3 regions of the Priestia sp. YIM B13551 genome follow, and region 3 is predicted to be linked to each of the others. Evidence: riboswitches for the same ligand, from Rfam matches in the RefSeq annotation. Region 3 holds a riboswitch; each other region holds the start of a gene.
The links. A riboswitch is a leader RNA that binds a small molecule or an ion and turns the genes downstream of it on or off. The one in region 3 is predicted to bind ZMP and ZTP.

Region 1 (2,273 bases), on a different contig from region 3:
TTCTAGCTCGTTATCAGAACCTTCTTTAGGACGTTTTTCCGTTATGTCCATTTTAATCGGGTAGCGGATAAAGTCTGAATACTTTTTAATGATCTCTTTTAAACGATACTCTTCTAGATACTCATCATATGTTTCATCTTCTGTATTTTCTTTAATTTTTAAAATGATTTGAGTCCCAACCGTTTCTTTTTCGCAAGGTTCGATTGTATAACCATCGGCACCAGTAGATTCCCATTTATAGGCTTCACCGCTGCCTAACGCTTTACTAATCACCGTTACGACATCTGCCACCATAAACGCTGCGTAAAACCCAACGCCGAATTGGCCGATAATCGTGTGCCCGTCCTTTGTTTCATTTTCGTTTTTAAACGCAAGGGAACCGCTTCGCGCAATTGTGCCCAAGCTGCTTTCAAGCTCTTCTTGCGTCATGCCAATCCCAGTATCCGTAATGGTTAAGATACGGTTAGTTTTATCTGGTATTACTTTTATGTAATAGCTTTCTTTGTTAAAACGCAAGGAGTCGTCTGTTAAAGCTTTGTAATAAATTTTATCGATTGCATCGCTTGAATTTGATAGAAGTTCTCTCAAAAATACTTCTTTTTGAGAATAGATGGAATTAATCATCATCTCTAATAATCGCTTTGATTCGGCTTTGAATTCTTTTTTTGACATAAGAAGTTCTCCTTTCCAAATAGGGCTTGTAAAACAATTAGCACTTGAGTGGATAGAGTGCTAATCACTCTTCTTATTTAACATGTATTAGGGTATTTGTCAATATATTAGGAGATTCACTAAAGAGATTAAAAATTAGACTGAAAAAAGCAAACTTTTAAAAAAAGGTTGAACGTTCTGAAAGAGTTTGCTAGAATATACTTAATTTCAAAGACTATATGTGACTGGCGAAACGCGGATAACCGTGAGGAAGCATATAGTGACGTAGCCGTTCGCCTGGGCAGAGGTAAGGGATTAATACATATCTCTTACCTCTTTCTGTTTAGGGGGAGAGGATATAGAAGTTACCAGACATGTAGGCTAAAAAACCAGACTTTTAAAAAAATTAAAAACGAAGTTCCTTTATTCAAAGGTAAAAACATGTAAAACTACGATGATAATCAGAGGAGAGTACAAAATGAGCACATTAACATTGGAAAAAGTACAAACAATCAAAACATTAAACAACATTGCACAAAAAGGTCTAAATGTTTTTAATCAAGAAGGTTATCAAATTGACAATGACAGCGAAAACCCAGATGCGATTGTCGTGCGTAGCTTTAACATGCACAGCATGGCATTTGACCAAAATTTAAAAGCTATTGCACGAGCTGGAGCAGGGGTTAATAATATACCAGTGGACGCTTGCACGGAGCAAGGTATCGTTGTATTTAATACGCCAGGAGCTAATGCAAACGCAGTAAAAGAAATGGTTTTAACTACAATTATGGCTTCTTCTCGTAACTTATTTGCTGGAGTTGAATGGACAAAAGGATTAGACGGCCAAGGTGATCAAATTCCTAAGTTAGTTGAAGCAGGCAAAAAACAGTTTGTTGGAAAAGAAATCAAAGGTAAAACGTTAGGCGTTATTGGTTTAGGTGCAATTGGTGCTCTTGTAGCAAACGATGCGCTTGATTTAGATATGGACGTAATTGGTTTTGATCCATTCATTTCTGTTAATACAGCTTGGAATTTGTCTCGCAACGTACAGCGTGCAATGTCTCTAGAAGAACTATTTGCAGCATCTGACTATATTACGGTTCACGTTCCATTAACGGACGATACAAAAGGTGTTTTCAATAAAGAAACGTTTAGCATCATGAAACCAGATGTTCATATCTTGAACTTCTCACGCGGTGAGCTTGTAAACGAAGAAGATATGAAAGCTGCTCTTGAAAGTGGAAAAGTTGGCCGATACATTACAGATTTCCCAAATCAAAATGTCTTGAACATGAAAAATGTTGTGCCAATTCCTCATTTAGGGGCATCAACTCAAGAATCAGAAGAAAACTGCGCGGTAATGGCAGCACGTCAAGTGAAAAATTTCTTAGAAACAGGAAACGTTAAAAACTCAGTGAACTTCCCGAATGCATCTCTTCCTTACACTGGGAAAAAACGCGTAGCTGCTTTCCATCACAACGTGCCGAATATGGTAGGACAACTTACGCAAGTATTCTCAAACTACAATTTAAACATCGCAGATATGGTGAACAGAAGCCGCGGTGAATATGCGTATACAATGATCGATATTGACAATCAAGTAAGTGACGAGATTGTGCCTG
Region 2 (2,273 bases), on a different contig from region 3:
CGCAATCGCTAAATCAGCAAAAGGAGAGTTAAAATTCAAATGATTCCATCCATCAGCAATTGATGACGGACTTACTGCTCCGATAAAGACAATTTGCAATATAATGTATACAATTCCTGCAATAAAAATTGAACCAATTACAGCTATCGGAATCGATTTATTAGGTGATTTTGCTTCTCCTGCCATATTTACAGGACTTTGAAACCCATTAAATGCAAACACAATACCTGATGTTGCCACTGCCGTTAAAACACTGGCCCATCCGTAAGGTGCTACCCCATGCTCACTTGAAAAGTTTCCACTATGAAAACCAGCAAAAAATAAAGCCCCTGCCGTTAAACCAGGAATAATTAATTTAACAATCGTAATAAATGAGTTTGCTTTAGCAAAGAGATTTACCGTCCAATAGTTCACAAAAAAGTAAACGAATAATAACAAAGACGCAACTGCCAACCCCTTGGACGTTAAAATGCCATTGTCTACTAATTCATGAGTCCAGCGAGCCCATTTCCACGGCCAAGTACTCATATATTGCACAGATGCAATAGCCTCCACTGTTATCGTTGAAGCGATTGAAATCCAGTTAGCCCAAGCAGCCAAAAAACCAATAAATGATCCGTGTGAATACTGAGGATATTTGACCATCCCCCCTGCTTGTGGAAACATCGCGCCCAGTTCAGCATATGATAGAGCAATGGTCAAAATAACCACCATTCCAATAACCCATGAAAAAATAGCCGCGGGTCCCGCAATTTGAGCTGCTTTCCATGCTCCAAACAGCCATCCTGAACCGATAATCGAACCTATGCCTGTCATGGTTAAAGCAAATGTTCCCATCTTCCTTTGCATATTGCTCATCCAAATCTACTCCTCTTCCCTAGGAAAATAAAAAAAACACTTGCGAAATTTTCTCAAGTGTTTGCCCAGGCGCGCGGCTTATACGCTATATGCTCCCCCATGGTCATCCATGTTGCGCCAGTCACATATAGGAATATATTTTTTATCAGTATATAACATTCATTACTATTACTCAATACACAAAAATGTTTACATTACTTTTCTAAAAATAATAAATTATTCGTAAAATTCCGAATTAATCTTCTAAAAATCTCTTTTTAATTATAAAAAGAACTAAAATCCTAACTTTTTCTATTATTTGATTCTTTTACTCCACGAGCAGATCACCTTCTAAAAATTATATTAATATACATTATTCATTTACAAAATAAGAATTAACAGCTATATATCCATAGAATTCTTGCACTAGACCCTTTACTTATATACAATATGAAGAAAAGATACTAAAGGGAACTGCCCACCACATAGCTACGCTTGAAGTGGGAGACTTCTTTTAGGAAAACGTTAAAACCTACATATCATGCACTTCGCAACAAATGAAGTACTTCGAGCAAACTTCTCTGTTTACGCCAGCAAAAAACAGGGAAAATTACGAAAAAAAGATTGTTAGAGGGATGCTTATGAATTATGCAAATGTAAAAGTTCTTTATTTTGATGACGACGGAACCATTCCAAATCACCCTCGTCTTCCAGTTTTGTTGTATGAACACGTATTTATTAGTAAGAAAGCGAAAGTGGAGAGCATTTTTAATTCTCACGACTGGAAAAATAGCTGGGTAGGCGGCATATATGATTTTCACCATTACCACAGCAATTCTCATGAAGCACTAGGTGTAATTAGCGGATCTGCGCGTTTAAAACTAGGTGGACATATGGGGGAAAATATCGTGGTGCATGCTGGTGATGTGCTCGTACTTCCTGCAGGTACAGGGCATATGCGTCTGCAGTCAACTGCTGATTTTAAAGTGGTTGGAGCTTATCCAGAGGGCATGGAGTACAATTTACGAACAGGAAAACAAACTGATCGCCCTCACGTATTTGATGAAATTGCACAAGTACCTATTCCTACAACAGATCCTGTTTATGGCGACAAAGGACCATTGACAGAGTGGTGGAACTAGACAAGCACTTATTGTCTAGTTTTTTTATTTGCTTTGTTTTATTCTTTCCATGAATCTCTATTTGAACATACAAATTCTTTTCTTATGATGCAATAGCAATATACTTTATCTCAGCGAAATAACAAAAACTTCCCGGTCAAAACTAAATTTCTTCTTTTCCGTTCTCTTTTTTGCTTCAAGAGCAACTTCGCTTAGATTATCCCCCTTTTTTTCTTGCATAATCATTTCAAATATACTCCCATCATAAGCTCTTTTTTGTTTTTCTAAAAAAATTTCCATAGATTATAACTAAAT
Region 3 (2,273 bases):
GGGGGAGATTTTAGAATTGTTAATAGGATTCTGATAATGCTGATTATGTGAACTAAACATGTATAAGATACACAGCTTAAAAAGCAGAAAACCTCCCATCGGTTGGAAGGGAGGTTTTCTGCTTTTTAGGAGTTTGCTATAGTATGATAATTTATCCATCTTGAGTAGTTTGCTTAAAAGATAAACTTTTATTCATTTACATAAAAAAAACATTCATGACAGGTAGCTAAAGCTTATACATATAGTAAGAGATAAATTGACTAAAAAGGTGATTATTATATTTCGAAAAATACCGGTTGTTCTTGTCGGAAGCTTATTATTAAGTATAGGAATTAATGGATTTTTAGTTCCTCATTATTTGTTGGATGGAGGAACAATTGGAATTGCTCTCATCCTTCACTATTATTTTGAATTTCCTACAGGTGTAACGATGATTATTTTGGGTTTTCCATTATGTTGGTTTGCTTGGGTTTATGAAAGAACTTATTTTTATAATAGTTTTTATGGGTTAGTTATTTCTTCTTTATTGATTGATTGGCTAGAACCTATTAAAGACCAGTTTCAACTTCCTGTTTTTCCTAGTGTAATCCTTGGAGGAGTGTGTATTGGGACAGGGATTGGTCTTATGCTTCGATATGAGACAAGCACTGGAGGAACAGATTTACTAGCACAACTTATATCAAAAGCTTTTTCTTTAAACATAGGGATGGTTATTTTAATTATAGATGGTTTTATCATAACAGCAGGGCTTCCTTTGTTAGGACCTAAAACGTTTCTTTTTTCATGTTCGACAATTTTTATAGGTGGAATGACGACTTCGTTAATTACTAAAAAAGAATAATTTGGATAAAAGTATTGTTAAAATTACTTTTATTATGTAAAATTTTCTTATAAAACAGACTATGTGTTACTGGCGTAAACATGGAGAACCATGAGGAAGCACATAGGTAACGGCCGTACGCCTGGGCAGAGTATTTGAACATGAGTTCAAATACTTTTTTTATTTTGAAGGGAGATTTTTAAGTGAATGAAATTTGTTTACGATATGGGATGAATCCAAATCAAAGTAAAGCTAAAGTTCAGAATGCTGAGAACACGCCTATTAAAATCTTAAATGGAGAGGCGAGTTATATTAACTTTCTAGATGCATTAAATGCTTTTCAACTGGTCCGAGAGCTTCGACAGGCGACTGGTCAACCTGCAGCTGCATCTTTTAAACACGTAAGTCCAGCAGGTGCAGCTGTGTACTCTCCACTAAATAAGACACTTAGTGAATCCTATTTTATTGAAGGCGTAGATTTGTCTCCTTTAGCTATTGCTTATGCAAGAGCGCGTGGGACAGATAGGATGTCTTCATTTGGAGATTGTGCTGCTTTTAGTGATGAAGTGGATATAACTGTAGCTAGTCTCCTCAAAACAGAGGTTTCTGATATGATTGTTGCACCACGCTACACTCAAGAAGCATTAGAGAATTTGAAACAGAAAAAGAAAGGAAAATATCTAATTTTAGAGATTGACCCAAACTATGTGCCTGATCCAATTGAAAAAAGAACGGTATTTGGCATTACTCTAGAGCAACAAAGAAATGATGTACAGATTGGGAAAGAAGTTTTTAATCATATTGTTACGACTCAATGTGATATTCCTGATAATGCAAAGAGAGACCTTCTTGTTGCTCTTATTACATTGAAATATACACAATCAAACTCTATTTGTTTCGCTTTAGATGGCCAAACGATTGGAATTGGTGCTGGACAACAGTCTCGTATTCATTGTACAAGGTTGGCAGCTGAAAAAGCTGACAACTGGTGGCTAAGACAACATCCAAGGGCTCTTAACATGAAGTTCAGAGAAGGCATTTCTCGTGTAGAAGTGAATAATGCAATTGATGGATGGCTGAATGATGATATTACTGAGGTAGAAAATGAACAATGGAAACAGTGTTTTGAAGAAGTCCCTACTAGGCTAAGTAAGAGTGAAAAACGAGAATGGCTAAAAAGTTTAAAAGGCGTTTCCTATGCATCCGACGCTTTTTTACCTTTCCGTGATAATATCGATCGTGCGGCTCAAAGTGGCGTTAAATATGTGGTTCAAACAGGAAATTCTTTACGAGATGAACAAGTTACACAGGCAGCAAATGAATACGGAATGATCATGGCACATTCAGGTATACGTGTATTCCATCATTGAGATATGAATTAAATATATTAGCCCAATAGAGCCAAGACCTTATAAGGGAACTGGCTCTTTTATGACCTTTCCAATAATTTGTG

Region 1: another riboswitch for ZMP and ZTP. It lies ahead of ACFX4N_RS02370 (phosphoglycerate dehydrogenase); the one in region 3 lies ahead of ACFX4N_RS26580 (phosphoribosylaminoimidazolecarboxamide formyltransferase).
Region 2: another riboswitch for ZMP and ZTP. It lies ahead of ACFX4N_RS18035 (glutamate/serine transporter AimA); the one in region 3 lies ahead of ACFX4N_RS26580 (phosphoribosylaminoimidazolecarboxamide formyltransferase).

The regions. Positions count from the first base shown of each region.
Region 1 is NZ_JBHZOX010000001.1:451,051-453,323, reverse strand. Features, by position in the region: gene htpG (molecular chaperone HtpG) at 1-672, opposite strand, end outside; ZMP/ZTP riboswitch at 883-961, shown strand; gene ACFX4N_RS02370 (phosphoglycerate dehydrogenase) at 1,130-2,273, shown strand, end outside.
Region 2 is NZ_JBHZOX010000003.1:196,174-198,446, reverse strand. Features, by position in the region: gene ACFX4N_RS18035 (glutamate/serine transporter AimA) at 1-858, opposite strand, end outside; ZMP/ZTP riboswitch at 915-993, opposite strand; gene ACFX4N_RS18030 (cupin domain-containing protein) at 1,479-1,979, shown strand; gene ACFX4N_RS18025 (hypothetical protein) at 2,085-2,258, opposite strand.
Region 3 is NZ_JBHZOX010000009.1:41,244-43,516, forward strand. Features, by position in the region: gene ACFX4N_RS26575 (YitT family protein) at 257-841, shown strand; ZMP/ZTP riboswitch at 897-975, shown strand; gene ACFX4N_RS26580 (phosphoribosylaminoimidazolecarboxamide formyltransferase) at 1,024-2,190, shown strand.